Regions from separate parts of the Pseudoalteromonas sp. S3178 genome, predicted to be linked through region 3. Evidence: predicted binding sites of a transcription regulator. Region 3 holds the regulator's gene; each other region holds the start of a gene.
What was found. The regulator sigma-54, encoded in region 3, starts transcription at its own class of promoters, with help from an activator protein. The targets are predictions, from matches to a motif close to GTTGGCACGNNNNTNGNNT.
Positions count from the first base shown of each region.

Region 1: CWC11_RS09280 (YggN family protein) is a predicted target of sigma-54. The motif match lies at 2,503-2,521, and genes of this name have one in related genera.
Region 2: flgJ (flagellar assembly peptidoglycan hydrolase FlgJ) is a predicted target of sigma-54. The motif match lies at 1,922-1,940, and genes of this name have one in related genera.
Region 4: CWC11_RS07695 (DUF3192 domain-containing protein) is a predicted target of sigma-54. The motif match lies at 2,358-2,376, and genes of this name have one in related genera.

Region 1 is NZ_PNCW01000029.1:54-3,898, reverse strand. Features, by position in the region: gene CWC11_RS09290 (DMT family transporter) at 1-41, opposite strand, end outside; gene CWC11_RS09285 (aminotransferase-like domain-containing protein) at 143-1,588, shown strand; gene CWC11_RS09280 (YggN family protein) at 1,667-2,464, opposite strand; gene CWC11_RS09275 (PA3496 family putative envelope integrity protein) at 2,855-3,040, shown strand; gene CWC11_RS09270 (glutathione peroxidase) at 3,159-3,650, opposite strand.
Region 2 is NZ_PNCW01000012.1:82,333-86,177, forward strand. Features, by position in the region: gene flgK (flagellar hook-associated protein FlgK) at 1-890, opposite strand, end outside; gene flgJ (flagellar assembly peptidoglycan hydrolase FlgJ) at 892-1,884, opposite strand; gene CWC11_RS02885 (flagellar basal body P-ring protein FlgI) at 2,019-3,113, opposite strand; gene flgH (flagellar basal body L-ring protein FlgH) at 3,125-3,808, opposite strand; gene flgG (flagellar basal-body rod protein FlgG) at 3,826-3,845, opposite strand, start outside.
Region 3 is NZ_PNCW01000018.1:71,429-75,273, forward strand. Features, by position in the region: gene lptB (LPS export ABC transporter ATP-binding protein) at 1-278, shown strand, start outside; gene CWC11_RS04700 (RNA polymerase factor sigma-54) at 348-1,847, shown strand; gene hpf (ribosome hibernation promoting factor) at 1,874-2,161, shown strand; gene CWC11_RS04710 (PTS sugar transporter subunit IIA) at 2,166-2,618, shown strand; gene rapZ (RNase adapter RapZ) at 2,635-3,480, shown strand; gene CWC11_RS04720 (HPr family phosphocarrier protein) at 3,523-3,795, shown strand.
Region 4 is NZ_PNCW01000025.1:172,791-176,635, forward strand. Features, by position in the region: gene CWC11_RS07685 (1-acyl-sn-glycerol-3-phosphate acyltransferase) at 1-794, opposite strand, end outside; gene CWC11_RS07690 (D-2-hydroxyacid dehydrogenase) at 1,291-2,235, shown strand; gene CWC11_RS07695 (DUF3192 domain-containing protein) at 2,420-2,800, shown strand; gene CWC11_RS07700 (diguanylate cyclase) at 2,886-3,785, opposite strand; gene CWC11_RS07705 (PAS domain-containing hybrid sensor histidine kinase/response regulator) at 3,769-3,845, opposite strand, start outside.

The DNA.
Region 1 (3,845 bases), on a different contig from region 3:
CAAATTAAAACAGTTGTAATGTATAGCGCTGCACTTTTCATTGTCGATCCTAAATACCGGGTGAGTGGTTATTTTAAGAGCTAGCTGTATACTTACCATATACAGAAAAGTAAAAATGTAACCTATACAGATTTGGTGTGCGATGAACTTAAAAACCGTAAACAACAAACCCCCTGAATTTTTATATCAGCAAGTTATTCAACTTATTAAAGATATGAGCGAACAGCATGTTTTGTTGCCCGGTGAAAAGTTGCCATCTCTAAGAAAAATGGCTACTAACCTAAACATAAGTATTCCTACAGTAAAGCAGGCTTATCAAACGCTTGAGGATCAAGGCTTAATAGAGGCAAGAGAAAAATCGGGCTATTTTTTAAAAGCCGTCGCTATAGCGCGCAGTCTTCCTAAGCGTGTAAAGCTAAGCCGGGAACCTGTTATTGTTAATAAACAAGCGCTAATAGAGCAAGTATATAGTGCGATTCATCAAGTTAACGTCGTGCCTTTTGGTATCGCAAACCCCGTTGCGGCTGCCCCAACCGATAAAGCACTTGCGAGAAATATGCGCCGAGTGATGACAATTGCTGGTAACAGCGCCATTAATTATGGCCCAATGGATGGTTTTGTACCGTTAAAAAAGCAGCTTATACATTATTATTTGGGTTTTGGTATAGGTATTAATATAGACGAGCTGGTGATCACTAATGGCGCGCAAGAGGCGCTTGCAATAGCGCTTAAGTGTGTAACAAAGCCCGGTGATGCAGTTGCCATAGAGACCCCGTGCTATCACGGTATTATTGAATTAATAGAAAGTTTAGGCTTAAAAGCACTCGAAATACCTCTGTGCCCAGATAACGGAATTTGGCTTAACGACTTAGAGCAAGCATTAAACGATCACGACATTAAAGCATGTTTATTTTCTACTGCGATTAGCAATCCAGTTGGCAGCTTTATGAACGATAAAAATCGCAAGCAAATGGTAGAGCTAATAGAAAGCCATAACGTGGTACTTATTGAAGATGACGTTTACGGCGATCTATATTTTACCCCACAGCGAGGTACACCTGCACAAACCTATTCAAAAAAAGGGCTCGTAATTAGCTGCTCCTCTTTTTCTAAAACGGCAGCGCCTAGCTATCGTGTTGGTTGGTTAATTGCGGGTAGGTACGCTCAGCAAGCTCGGCGCTATAAGCGCGCTTTAAGTTGCTCAACATCGTTAATTAATCAATGGACGTTATCGGAATTTATTGCCAGCGGTGAATACGATAGAAACTTAAAGGTATTAAGGCAGCGCTTGCGAACGAACAAAGACCGTATGCGCTTTTGTTTACAACAAGCCATGCCAAAAAATACCCGCATAAGTGACCCTCAAGGCGGCTGTGTTATTTGGCTCGACTTAGGTGGCGAGTACGATAGTCAAAAGCTTTTTTTACTGGCGCTTGAGGTAGGCATAAGCATAACGCCTGGGCTTATATTTTCTGCGACGAGTAAATATAAAAGCTGTTTTAGATTAAGTTATGGTGTGCAATGGAGTGAGCAAATGGAGCACGCTATTATTACATTAGGCGAGCTTACTTTATTAGCAAAAAAATAATGTAAATCAGTACATAAAAAAGCAGCATTTAAGTAACCTTAAATGCTGCTAAAGGGATGTTAAATAGGGTTACTTGGGTTACTTAGTTGGTTTAATTGTAAATAACTCATAGCCTTGAAGCTCAGGTAACTGTGCTACTAATTGCTCTTCTTGCTTAGCAATGTCGGCAAAGTTTCCACATAAATCGTTAGCACGTTCTTCAAGTGCATTAGCATGTAGTTCTACTTTTTCTTCTATTTGTGCGCCCATGTTTTCCATGCGCTGCTCAAATGCTTCCATATCACCACCTGAGCCTAATAATTCAGAGCCTAGTGCAACTAAAATACTGCCCATTGATTGCATAACAGCAGACTCAACAGCCGATTCTATTTGATTTTCGAATTGCTGCTCAAAGTTTTCACCAAACTGATTAAAGCTTTGCTGGCCCATAACAAAGGTGCCTTGCTGATAAAAAGTGTTTTCTACCTCCACTTTAATATCGTCCATCAGCTCAGACATATTATCTAAACCATCAATATTAAATGCGTTGCCTACTTCAGCTAGTGCAACACCCGCAATTTTAACGCCTTCTAAAGCTATATTAGCTACTTCAGGTAATTGAGTGCGTAAGCTATCAGAGTATGTGTTTAACGCTGCGCGTTGGTTGCTATTAAGGTTAATTAACTCACCGTTTATAGTTAAATCGCCGTCAGTAGTGAACTGCATGGTGCGATTATTAGCTGTAAAAATTTCTAGTTCGTTTGGCTTAATACGTACATCATTTTTAAATTCAACATTGCACTGTTCATTACTAAATGAAATTGCAGAATCGTTATCGTTGTGAGCCATTGCAGCGGGCGTACAAATTAAAGCACTTACTAATAGTAATTTTTTCATGTTTGTTCTCTACTTTTTTGTTGATGACGATTAACTAATAACAAGTTTGGTGCCAGTTTTATTTATTTATTTTAAACAATGGGTTACGTGTTTGCAGGCGGCTTGATAGTGATGCTTTTATTAAGTAAATAACTATTTTTTAGTCAAATTGGCTAAAAAATAAAAAGTGATAAATTTTATTTATCGATACGATAAAAAACTCTCACTTTCCTCAATTCAAATTTAGCGCTATTTATTCACAATACTGACATGAAGACTATTTACGATAGCTACATGGCTTTATTTTGGTACTAATTTGTAAATCATATTTAGTACTGAACATTTTTAATTTCACCAATTATTGCGATTATAAAATCCTTAATTGGTCTCAAACACTTTATGGAGTGGGTTGTGGGTAAGACATTTAGTTACGATGCGCTAGATGATGATTTTGTTGAAGACGAATACGAAATGGTCGGGCGTAATCAACATGATAAAAACAAGCAAAAAGTTAAGAAAAAGTTGGAAGACTATCTTGAACAAAAACGCTTGCGTAAAAACCTAGGCGAAGACGATTTAAGCGATTACATAGAGTAAATTGTACTAGTAAAAATACATCGCCAGTTTTGTTTAAGTATTTATACGTGTGGTTATAAACATGTTTAACGCTTAGTTTTAACTGGCAATAAAGAGGCTATACGCCTCTTTATTAATTTTACGCCATAATGTTTTTAAGTGCTTTTTGAATGGTTATTTCTAGCTTTTCAGGCTTAATAAAAGGAGCATAGCGTTTAATTGGTGTGCCATCGGCCGCTATTAAAAACTTAGTGAAGTTCCATTTTATTTTACGTGTTAAAAAACCAGGTAATGCTGATTTTAGATAACGAAAAATAGGATGGGTATGCTCACCGTTTACATCGACTTTGGCCGACATTAAAAAACTAACACCGTAGTTAATTAAACAGCCTTGCTCTATTTGGGTGGCGTCGCCGGGCTCTTGCTGACCAAACTGATTACACGGAAAACCCAAAATAACCAAACCCTGGCTTGCATACTTATTATGTAAGGCCTGAAGAGACTCATACTGGTAGGTAAACCCACATTTACTCGCGGTATTTACGATAAGTACAACCTTCCCCTCAAAATCACTAAAGTTAATGGGCTGGCCTTGTAAGCTAGTTGTGCTTAATTGATAAAATTCGTGCATGATTGACGCTTATTATTATTGTTTCAAGCATTCTACTCGCTGATGCATATATCGAAAAGTATAAAGTTTCACCTGCAGTAACAAAAATCTATTAATAAATGTAGGGTTGCTTAGGGCGTGTTGATCTTTACGGATTGAAATTTGTTCAATCTAGAGGCGATTAAATCGCGGCGCGAGGTTTGTAACCTAGTGGGC
Region 2 (3,845 bases), on a different contig from region 3:
GCCAATCCCATTTGGCCTATTTGGTTTTGTGCTGGTACTAAGATGTCATCTCTAAATGCGAGTAAGCCGCCAATTTTGCCTTTTAATTTACTTGAATCTATTTCTAGCGGCACAGCTTTGCCGCCATTTACGTCAAGTGTGAGTTCTTTAAAATTAGGATCCGGGTCGCCCGACAGTGAAAACAAGTTAAAAGTACCGTTCTCCATAACTAAAGACTCGCCAGAGCCCATAAATACAAGCTTTTCGCCATTTGGGCCATCAAGAGTTTCTATATCAACTAATTCTGATAGCTCACGAATTGCTAAATCTCGTTGATTGTAAATAGAGCTTGCATCTGATGCGTTATTTGTTCCGTTTACTACCGCTATTTCTTGGTTTAGCGTATTAATATTTTGAATTAATGAATTTGCCTCATCAGAAAAAATCTCGAGTTGTTCGTTCACTATGCTTTGTTGCTCAAGCACAATGCCTGAAAGCCTATCCATTTGATCAACTAAGCTTTGCGCATCGGTCATTACCAATGAGCGAGCAACAGATGAAGAAGGCTGGTTTAATGCCTCTTGCACGTTGTTAAATAGTGAGTTTATACCCGTTGATAAGTTATTCGACTCTTCAGAAAAAATAGTATCTACTCGATTTGCCTCTGTAACAAACTGATCAAAAAATGATTTATTAGAGGTGTCGCGGTTTAATTGTGATTGGGCAAACTCGTTTAGTAATCGATATGTTTCACCACGTCCGACTTGGTTATCAACCATAGTTGTAAACTCGGTGCGCTCACGAACATAGCCTTCGGTGTTTACATTGGTGATATTTTTACTGGTCGTTTGCAACAGCTCAGAGCTTGCTCTAACACCTGCACTGGCAATATTTAATAAACTAAACGACATATTACTTCACTCCTTGGGCAAACGCGCTTGTTGCAATATTTTTAAGCTCACTGCTATTTAGCACTTTTTTTATTTTACTCGCGTAATTAGGATCGGTTGCGTAGCCTGCTTTTTGTAGTGAATCTAAAAATTCATTTGGCTTTGCGGTATTTTGTAGTGCTTCTTCGTAACGTGGGTTTTGCGTTAAAAAATCAACAAAGTCGTTTACGCTATCTTTAATAGAATCGTAGGCTCTAAAGCTTGCTTGTTTTTTAACAGCTGTACCTTGCTCAAACTCAAGTGTTACTTTACTTGCTTTGTCGCCTTCCCAGCTTTTATCTGACTTAATATTAAATAAGTTATTTGAACTGCCACCATCACTTTTACTAATGATGTGCTTACCCCAACCCGTTTCAAGGGCGGCCTGAGCCACCATTACAGCTGGGTTTAAGCCAATTTTTTGTGCTGCAGTTTTAGCGTGTTCCCACACTGAGCTTACAAACTGCTCTGCTGTTTCAAAATTAGTGCTACTCGCTTTAGGCTCATTAATATTGGCTTGAGTACTATCAATAGCAGCTGCTTGTTGCTCGTTTTCCTCATGCGCAAGTGTTGACCCAGCACGCTTGTCACTAAAAAAGTCATTTGTTGTTCTTAGCACTGAACCGGGCATAAAGTTATCTGCTTCTGGCGAAAGCTGCTGCACTATTAAATCAGCTAAACCTAGAGAGCCGTTTGATGAAAGCTCAGAGGAAAGTTGCTGATCGTGCATTTCTTCAAAAAACTTTACACCACTTGAATTAAAAGGACTGTCTTCGTCTTCGAAAGCTTCATTTGCTTTGCGCATTCCTTTTAGCAGCATTTGCGTAAAAATAGCTTCAAATTGTGCAGCCGCTTTTTTAAGCGCAGCTTTTGAGGCATCAGTTGATGCATCACCGCTGTTTAAAGCGTCTTGACGTAATGTATTTAAATTACTTAAATCAAAAAAGTTTTGCTTATCGAGGTGATTTGTTTCCATCAGCTTTTTGACACAAAAATGAATAATGCTTTAACAAATGCAAAAATTGAGCCAAAGAAGGGGAAACAATAAAAAGCTTAAGACCCTTTTGTACACTTAAGCTTTATTTGGAAGGAGTAACAACCTGCAACTAATTAAATAACAACAAGCTGACCGTTAATGGCCCCCGCTTCTTTTAGGGCTTCTAAAATAGCCATTAAATCGCCAGGCGCTGCACCTACTTCGTTTATTGCACGCACTAAATCGTCAAGACTAACGCCCGGGTTAAAAACAAACGCACGAGAGTCATCTTGGCTTACATCAATAATGCTTTGCTGCGTGACAACAGTATCGCCGTTTGCTAGCGGATTTGGTTGAGAGACATTTTGTTGCTCTGCAATTGTTACAGTTAAGCCACCATGCGTAATTGCCGCTGGCTGAAGCTTTACGTTTTTACCAATAACAATGGTACCTGTTCGCGAATTAACAATAATTTTTGCTGCTGTATCAGCGGGTTTAAACTCAAGGTTTTCAAGCGTAGATAAGTAAGACACACGCTGCGAAGCATCCCGCGGCGCTAAAACTCTTATAGAAGCAGCATCAAGTGCTTGTGCGCTATTAGGGCCCACTAAATCGTTAATCGTTTTTTCTAAGCGTTTAGCAGTTGTGAAGTCTGGGCGATTTAAATTAAAAGTAATGTAATCACCTTGCATAAACGGGCTTTCTACGGCGCGCTCTACAGTAGCACCATTTGGCACTCTGCCAACTGTAGGTGTATTAATTACAACTTTACTGCCATCAAGCCCTTGGGCGCCTAAACCACCGACAATTAAGCTACCTTGTGCAATTGCGTACACATTGCCATCTACCCCTTTTAAGAAGGTTTGCAGCAACGTACCACCACGTAAACTACCTGCACTACCAATAGACGATACAGTGATGTCAATTGTTTGCCCTGGTTTTCTAAAAGCGGGTAACTCAGCATGAACAGCTACTGCAGCTACATTTTTAATTTTAGGACTTTGCGTAGAAGGAAGCGTAATACCAAAACTATTTAGCATGCCTCTGAAGCTTTGTTGCGTATATGAGTTTTGCTCTCCAGTGCCAGGTAGGCCAACAACTAAACCATAACCAACTAATTGGTTAGACCTTACGCCTTCGACCATAGACACGTCTTTAATGCGCTCGGCGCTCGCAGTAAACTGCAAGCTTAGTAAAACGACTAAACATAAAGCTTTTAGGCTCTTCATGTTGCTACCCTCTAAAATGGAAACAGCGAACTGCTAAAGAAGCGTGTAAGCCAACCTGGACTTTGCGATTCTTGTGTTTGACCTTTACCCGAGTACTGAATACGAGCATTTGCAATGCGATTAGACTCTACTGTGTTATCGGCACTTACATCTTGCGGGCGAACTAAGCCTTCGAGCCTAATAAATTCTTCACCGGTATTTAAGGTTAGCCATTTTTCGCCACGAATAACTAAATTACCATTTGGTAAAACACGCATAACATTTACCGAAATATCGCCTACTAAACTGTTAGATTGGTTTGATTTAGAATCACCCGTAAACGATGAATCGCTGCCAATACCAAACTGAATACTGTCACCACCAATATTTACAGGTAAACCACCTAAGCCTATTACGGGATCGAGACTTGCGTCAGTTTCTTTATCTGTTTCTGTTTTAGCGGCTTTAGTCGCTTGGGTAGACTCTTCAAGTTTAACCGTAATTATATCGCCAGTGCGCAGTGCTTTTTTGTCTGAATATAAATCGTTAGAAGTATGAGTATTAAATAAAGACCCAGTTGCTACCAGGGGCTCTACGACAGGCTCTGGGTACATAGGTGCATAGTACGGATCGTCTTGTACTACTTCACTATTTTGCGTAGACATACAGCCACTTAAAAATAAAGCACCTGCTGAAATAAATAAAATTTTACGCATAAAAGTCCCCTTACTCTTTAAAGCTGTTGATTAATGT
Region 3 (3,845 bases):
GCGCACTAGCTGCTAATCCTAAATTTATATTGCTCGACGAACCCTTTGCAGGTGTAGACCCTATATCGGTGTTAGATATAAAGAAAATAATAGAACATCTTAAAAATCGTGGGATTGGTGTATTAATTACCGATCATAACGTAAGAGAAACCCTTGATGTTTGTGAAAAAGCCTACATTGTTTCTCATGGAGAGTTAATCGCTTCTGGTACACCAGAGCACGTATTAAATGATAAAACGGTACGCGATGTTTATTTAGGCGAGCAATTTAGGCTGTAACATTTACGCCATGTCTTTAAGCATCTGCTAGTATTAATTATAACAACATAAAAGGATTGTTAGAGATACATGAGGCAATCATTACAGCTGCGCATGGGCCAGCAACTTACAATGACTCCACAACTGCAACAAGCAATTCGTTTGTTGCAACTCAGTACATTGGATCTCCAGCAAGAAATACAAGAAGCGCTTGATAGCAATCCGCTTCTAGAAGTAGATGAACAAGATTACACGGAAGAATCAGCTGGCAAAAACGAGCAAAAAGCAGATAACGATGAATTAACCGTAAGTGCTAATGCCGATGAAAAACCAAGCGAGTACGAGCAAGACAGTGGTGAAGCACTTACTAAAGACACAGTAAGTGACGAAATGGCTATGGATGTAAGCTGGGATGAGTACATGAGCGCAGCTCCTGCTTCATCATCAGGCCCTATGCCAGAAGATGAGTCTATTTACCAAGGTGCTTCAACCGAAACTCTTCACGAGTATTTAATGTGGCAATTACAGCTCACGCCGTTTAGCCCTACTGATGAAGCAATTGCAATAGCGATTGTTGAAGCAGTCGATGACTCAGGTATATTAACGCTAAGCTGTGAAGATATTTTAGAAAGCTTTAATCAAGAGAACGACGACGAGGGCGAAGTTGAACTTGATGAAATAGAAGCCGTTTTAAAACGTATTCAGTTGTTTGATCCGGTGGGTATAGCAGCTCGTAGCTTACAAGAGTGCTTGTGTATTCAGCTAAATCAGTTTGATAAAGATACGCCTTTTATCAATGAAACAAAGATGATTTTAACCGATCATATTGATCTATTAGCGGCTCGCGACTATCGTACATTAATGAAGAAAACTAAGCTCAAAGAAGACGAGCTTAAAGAAGTAATGACGTTAATTCACACTCTAAACCCTAAGCCAGCAGATACTATTGTAAGGGAAGAATCAGAGTATGTGATCCCCGATGTATCAGTTAAAAAAATAAAAGGCCGTTGGGTAGTTGAGCTAAACCCAGATAGCATGCCTAAGATACGTGTTAATAGCCAATATGCAGCTATGTCACGAACAGTTAAATCTAGTGGTGACAGTCAATTTATTCGCTCTCATTTGCAAGAAGCTAAATGGTTTATAAAGAGCCTAGAGAGTAGAAACGACACACTACTAAAAGTAACTAATTGTATTGTTAAGCAACAACAGGGCTTTTTTGAACACGGTCCAGAAGCCATGAAACCTATGGTTTTAAACGATGTTGCAGAAATGGTAGAAATGCACGAGTCGACTATTTCGCGTGTAACTACTCAAAAGTATATGCACACGCCACGTGGTATATTTGAGCTTAAATACTTTTTCTCAAGCCACGTAAGCACCGAAAATGGTGGTGAGTGTTCATCTACAGCAATACGTGCTTTGATTAAAAAACTGATTGCCGCAGAAAACTCAGCAAAACCATTGAGTGATAGTAAAATTGCGGATATATTGGCTGAGCAAGGAATTAAAGTAGCTAGACGCACAATCGCAAAATACCGCGAATCTCTGGCTATTCCACCGTCTAATCAACGAAAGAGTTTGATATAAGACGCAAAACAAAGAGGAAAACGCTTATGCAACTAAACTTAACTGGTCGTCATGTAGATGTTACTGATTCATTAAGAGACTACGTAAATAATAAATTTGCAAAGCTAGAAAGGCATTCTGATCATATAAACAATGTTCATGTCATTCTCGATGTAGAAAAACTTAACCAAAAAGCTGAAGCTACAATCCATGTAAGTGGTGCAGAATTATTTGCATCTACCGAACATCAAGACATGTATGCTGCCATAGACTCGTTGATTGACAAGCTCGATCGTCAAGTTATTAAACACAAAGAGAAGCTTGCTCGACACTAATATGATGAAATTAAGCTCACTTATATGCCAGGACTGCAGCAAAGCTGCGGTCCTTTTTAATAGCAAAAAAAGAATTTTAGAGTTTATTAGCGAACTCGCTCATGAAAAGCTTCCTTATCTTTCACAGCAAGATATTTTGTGTGCTCTAATGAATAGAGAGAAGCTTGGTAGCACAGGCATAGGCCGTGGTATTGCAATTCCTCATGGAAGAATGAGTGGCGCAGAAGAGCCATTAGCAATAGTGCTTGTAAGCGAGACAGCCATAAATTTTGATGCGATTGATAACCGCCCTGTTGATATATTTGTTGCACTCATCGTACCAGATGGTGATAACCAACAGCACCTAAAGACTCTCGCAACCATAGCTGATAAACTAAATGACAAAGAATTTTGTAAACAGTTACGCTGTGCAAAATCCGATGCTGAGCTTTACCAAGTTATTGTTAATCAATCGTAGTTTAAAAGGGTGATAAATGGAGTTAATTATCATAAGTGGCCGATCTGGTTCTGGGAAGTCGGTTGCTTTACGCGTTGTAGAAGATTTAGGTTATTATTGCGTAGATAACATTCCAGTAAACCTACTGCCTTCTTTAGTGCGAAGCGTATCGGATACCTACGATAAAATAGCTGTTAGTATCGATGTGCGTAACATCCCAAAAGAGCAAGATGAGTTTAACGATATTCTTGAATACCTCCCGGGCTTTGCAAATCCCACTTTATTTTATTTAGATAGTGACGACCAAACTCTGATCAAACGTTTTTCTGAAACACGCCGATTACACCCGCTTTCTATTGACTCGTTACCACTTGATTTAGCGATAAAAAAAGAAAAACAACTGCTAGATGTATTAGTAACCCGCGCAGATTTCATGCTCGATACAACCGACTTAAGTGTTCATCAGTTAGCTGAGTCTATTCGTGAAAAAATTCTCGGTAAAAAAGATAAGCAACTTATTGTAACCTTTGAATCGTTTGGCTTTAAACACGGTATTCCTAAAGAAGCTGACTACGTATTTGATGCTCGATTTTTGCCAAATCCGCATTGGGAGCCAGAGCTTAAGCCTTTAAATGGTTTAGACCAACCTGTTAAAGATTACTTAGCGAGTCACAGCATAGTACAAAAATTCACTTGGCAAATTCAAACATTTGTACAAACATGGCTACCACACCTAGAGCGTAATAATCGTAGTTACTTAACGATTGCCATTGGCTGTACGGGCGGGCAACACCGTTCGGTGTATTTAGCACAAACAATTGGTGAGAGCTTTGCGATGACACACCCTAACGTAAAAATTAGACACCGCGAACAAGAAAAATAATACAGCCGAATAATCACCTGTTCAGCTTACATAGAGTAACTTATGCATTGTGAAGACACTTTTTTAATAAAAAACAAACTTGGCTTACACGCTAGAGCTGCCACTGTACTTGCGCAATTAGCCGTACAGTTTGATGCCACCATTACACTATTTCAAGATGATAAAGAAGCAGCTGGCGATAGCGTACTTGCATTAATGCTACTAGAAAGCAGCCAAGGTAAAGAAGTTAAAGTAGTGTGTGAAGGCCCCGATTCTGAGCAAGCCTTACATGCTGTTGGGCAACTAATAGCACAACGATTTAATGAACAAGAATAATTAGGCTTAACTTTTAGTAATAAAAAATTTTACCCGGTTAAGCTTATAAA
Region 4 (3,845 bases), on a different contig from region 3:
ATATACTCACCATGGTGCTGCTTATGATAAAGCTCTTTGGCTTTAGCAATAGCACATGGCTCATACTGATACGAAATAGACACAGGAACAATTTTAAGCTCTTTAATATATTCGCAAAACTCTTTCTTTTGCTTACGACCATTTAACTGCAGCATTTTTAAAAGTGCCGGATCAGTTTGATCAAAGCCATCTTTTGCACGCCCTTCTTTTTGCGCAATCCAAATAGAATTACCGCCAACTAAAGAGTCGTAAATATAAGATGAAAGCTGGGTGAGCGCTTTAAGCATTTCTTTTGGCGCTTTTGCTGAGCGTTTAACAATAAAGCTTTTGTTTAGGCGCATTAGCTCAGTGATGTAAGGTATTTGCAATAAATTATCGCCGATAGCAATACGCACTGTTTTCATTTTATGCTGATATAAACCCCAGTTTACTAAAGCAGGGTCGAGCACTATGTCGCGATGGTTTGAAATAAATAAATAAGCTTGGTTTGGATCTAATTGATCTAACCCAGAAAAAGTGACTTTAGAAGTCGTACGTTTTACTAATTTATCTAAGTATTGCGCCACTTCGTTTTGTACGTCTTCAACCGTGCTTACTTTGCCCCACTTTTTACGTAACTGACTTTTTACCAGCGGGCGGGTAATAAAAGGCATTGATGATAAAAATCGCGGTAAATTATACTTTGCTATTACATCAATAAACGCATTATCGTTAATTAAACGTGTTAGCGAAGCCGCAACTTCGCTGTCATTGTATGGGCGTATATCTGCGTATTTATCTTCTAATTCACTCATTACTACATCTATAATGTTAAAAAACGGCACGCCAAGGCGCACCGTTTATGTCTAAGTTCGATTATAACTCAGGCGATCTAAAATGCGAAATAACCAAAAAACGATTTTGATCTAATTTATTCTGAGCCTAAATAATAAATCTCTTAACCAAATTTAGCTAAGTAACTACTCTTATGACCATGAGGAGGCTCATAAGTGCAAAAAATCTGATCAGTTAACCAAAATACCATGTTATCAATGTGCTAGTGGGCAGACCACTATAAATAACGCATTAAGGCCCTATAGGCTTTCAGACTAGAACTGCTTTAAACAAGAGGGGTTTTATAAAGCAAAGAGCAGCGTATATTTAGCCTCAAAAGATAACCTAGTCATTTGGTAGTAATACCATTTTCAAAGGCTTCCTTTCGTAGTACCTTAACTTCACATTTTCAGTTTCTATAAATCGCTAACACTTCACGATTGAAACTATCCTAGATCTACTAATTAAAGGCTCATAATGAACATTACTATTTTAGATAACGCCACATTAGCTAACACATCTCTTGCTTGTATTGAGCAACTTGGTAATTTAACAACGTATGAACTTACCAGCCCAGAACAAGTTATTGATCATTGCCAAGATGCAGATGTACTTATTACCAATAAAGCAGTATTAAATCGCGATACGATTAGCCAGTTAAAACAACTTAAGCTAATTTGCGTTAGTGCCACTGGCACTAATAATGTTGATTTAGACGCTGCAAAAGAGTTTGGTATTGCAGTTACTAATGTTGCTGGTTACTCAACGCCTTCTGTTGTTCAGCATACATTTTCGTTAGTGACTAACTTACTAGGTAATACTCATCGCTATCAAGCCGATTGCCAACAAGGCGCTTGGCAAAAAAGTGAAATGTTTTGCCGACTAGATTACAGTTTTAATGACCTTCAAGATAAAACGTTTGCCATTATAGGTGGTGGAACACTGGGTAAAGGCGTAGCAAAAGTAGCTGAGGCGTTTGGTGCAAAAGTAATTATTGCTGAGCGCAAGGGCGTAAAATGCAGAGACGGACGCACCCCATTTGAAGAAGTACTAAAAACGGCTGACATAATCAGTGTTCACTGCCCTCTTACTGACGAAACTCGTGATTTAATAGCACTACAAGAGCTTAAAATGATGAAGCCAAGTAGTATTATTATTAATACTGCACGTGGTGGGATTATTAACGAAGCTGACTTAGCCAAAGCACTTGAACAAAACTTAATCGCTGGCGCTGGCGTAGATGTACTAACAAAAGAGCCTGCGGAGCTAACTAACCCACTCGCTAATTACACTGGTAATAACTTATTACTTACACCACACATTGCATGGGCAAGCACTGAGTCAATCGTACGACTAATCAATGAGGTCAGCCTAAATATTACTGCATTTAATAACGGCGAATCTCGTAACCGCTTGGTATAACTGCATTGCAGACAAATAGTTAAAAAAACTAAAAAGTGGCTGTTTTTACTAATTATTTTTGTAAATGATTAGTTAAATACAGCCCTGAAAATCTAATCGACTGAATTTAAATAACTTTTAAACTTGGCCTGCTACTTGCCTTATATGATCAAAATATTAAAAAACTCATTTAAGGAATATCACAATGAAAAAATCTCTATTAGCAGCGGCCCTTATTGCGCCATTTTTAACCGGCTGTGTTATCGCCGTATCTGATGGTGAAGCTGAGACTCATTGGGCAGGGAAAAACTCATCAAGCTGGCAAGCACACCATAAAAATAACCGTGAAGCTATTTCAGAACTGACGATGGATAGCAGCTATCAATCTGTTTTAACGCAATTAAAAACGCCTAATTTCACAGAGCTATTAAAAAAAGATGACGATGTATACCAAGTACTTTTTTATGTCACTCATAGTAAGCATTCTGATTCTAAAACAACGAAAGATGAATGTACGCCGCTTGTATTTAAAAATGATAAGTTGGTAGGTATTGGTGACACTGCTTTAAGTATGATCGCGCACTAAACAGCAAAAAGTCTAACCTCAAAAGTCATTAGATACTAAAAACGCCAATATAAATATTGGCGTTTTGCATTTAAAAATATTCTTTTTAACGCGCTATTATTCTATCTCTACCTTCATCTTTGGCAGCATATAAGCCTAAATCAGCTTCTTCAAGTAAGGCTTGCTCAGCGTATATTTGCCCGCTTTCGGTTGTTGCTATACCAATACTAATTGTTATGTGATCAGCATTTAACGATGCTTTATGCTCTATATCCAAAGCATTAACCGCACTACGTAGTTTATTGGCAAATTCAATTGCGTCAGCTTTACCAACCCCAGGCAGTACTGCGGCAAATTCTTCTCCGCCATAACGCGCTATAAAATCACTTCCTCGCTCGCATTGAGCTGCAAGAACTTGAGCAACGTCTTTCAAGCACTCGTCGCCAGCACGGTGTCCATAGCAGTCGTTGTAACGTTTAAAATGGTCTATATCCATAAGTAATACCGACAATGGCGTTCCACTGCGTTTACTTCTGCGCCATTCGCGAGATAAGTTTTCATCAAGGTAGCGTCTGTTAGGTATTTCAGTTAACCCATCAATAGAGGCCAACATTTCAAGCAAGTCATTTTTTTGCTTTATAAGTAGCTGATTGCGAACTCTTACTCTTACAATAGAGGGACTAAATGGCTTAGTAATATAATCCATTGCGCCTAACTCAAGGCCTTTAGCCTCGTCGTCATGGCTACGGTTTGCTGATATAAATATGATAGGCACAGATTGAGTTATAGGGTTTTCTTTAAGTTGCACTAAAACTTCATAGCCATCAATACCAGGCATAATTACATCGAGGATAATTAAATCAACTTGTGTTGTTTTTACAAATGTCAGCGCTTTTTCACCACTCTCAACTAAGAACACGTCGTGCTCGTCTTTAAGTGTTTTTTCAAGTACTAATCTGTTTAGCGGATCATCATCCACTATTAATACTTTAGCTCTTTTCGACATCCTTCTCCCCTAAACCATTTATAAAAACAATTACTTGCTCTAATTGCATAATAAGCTCTT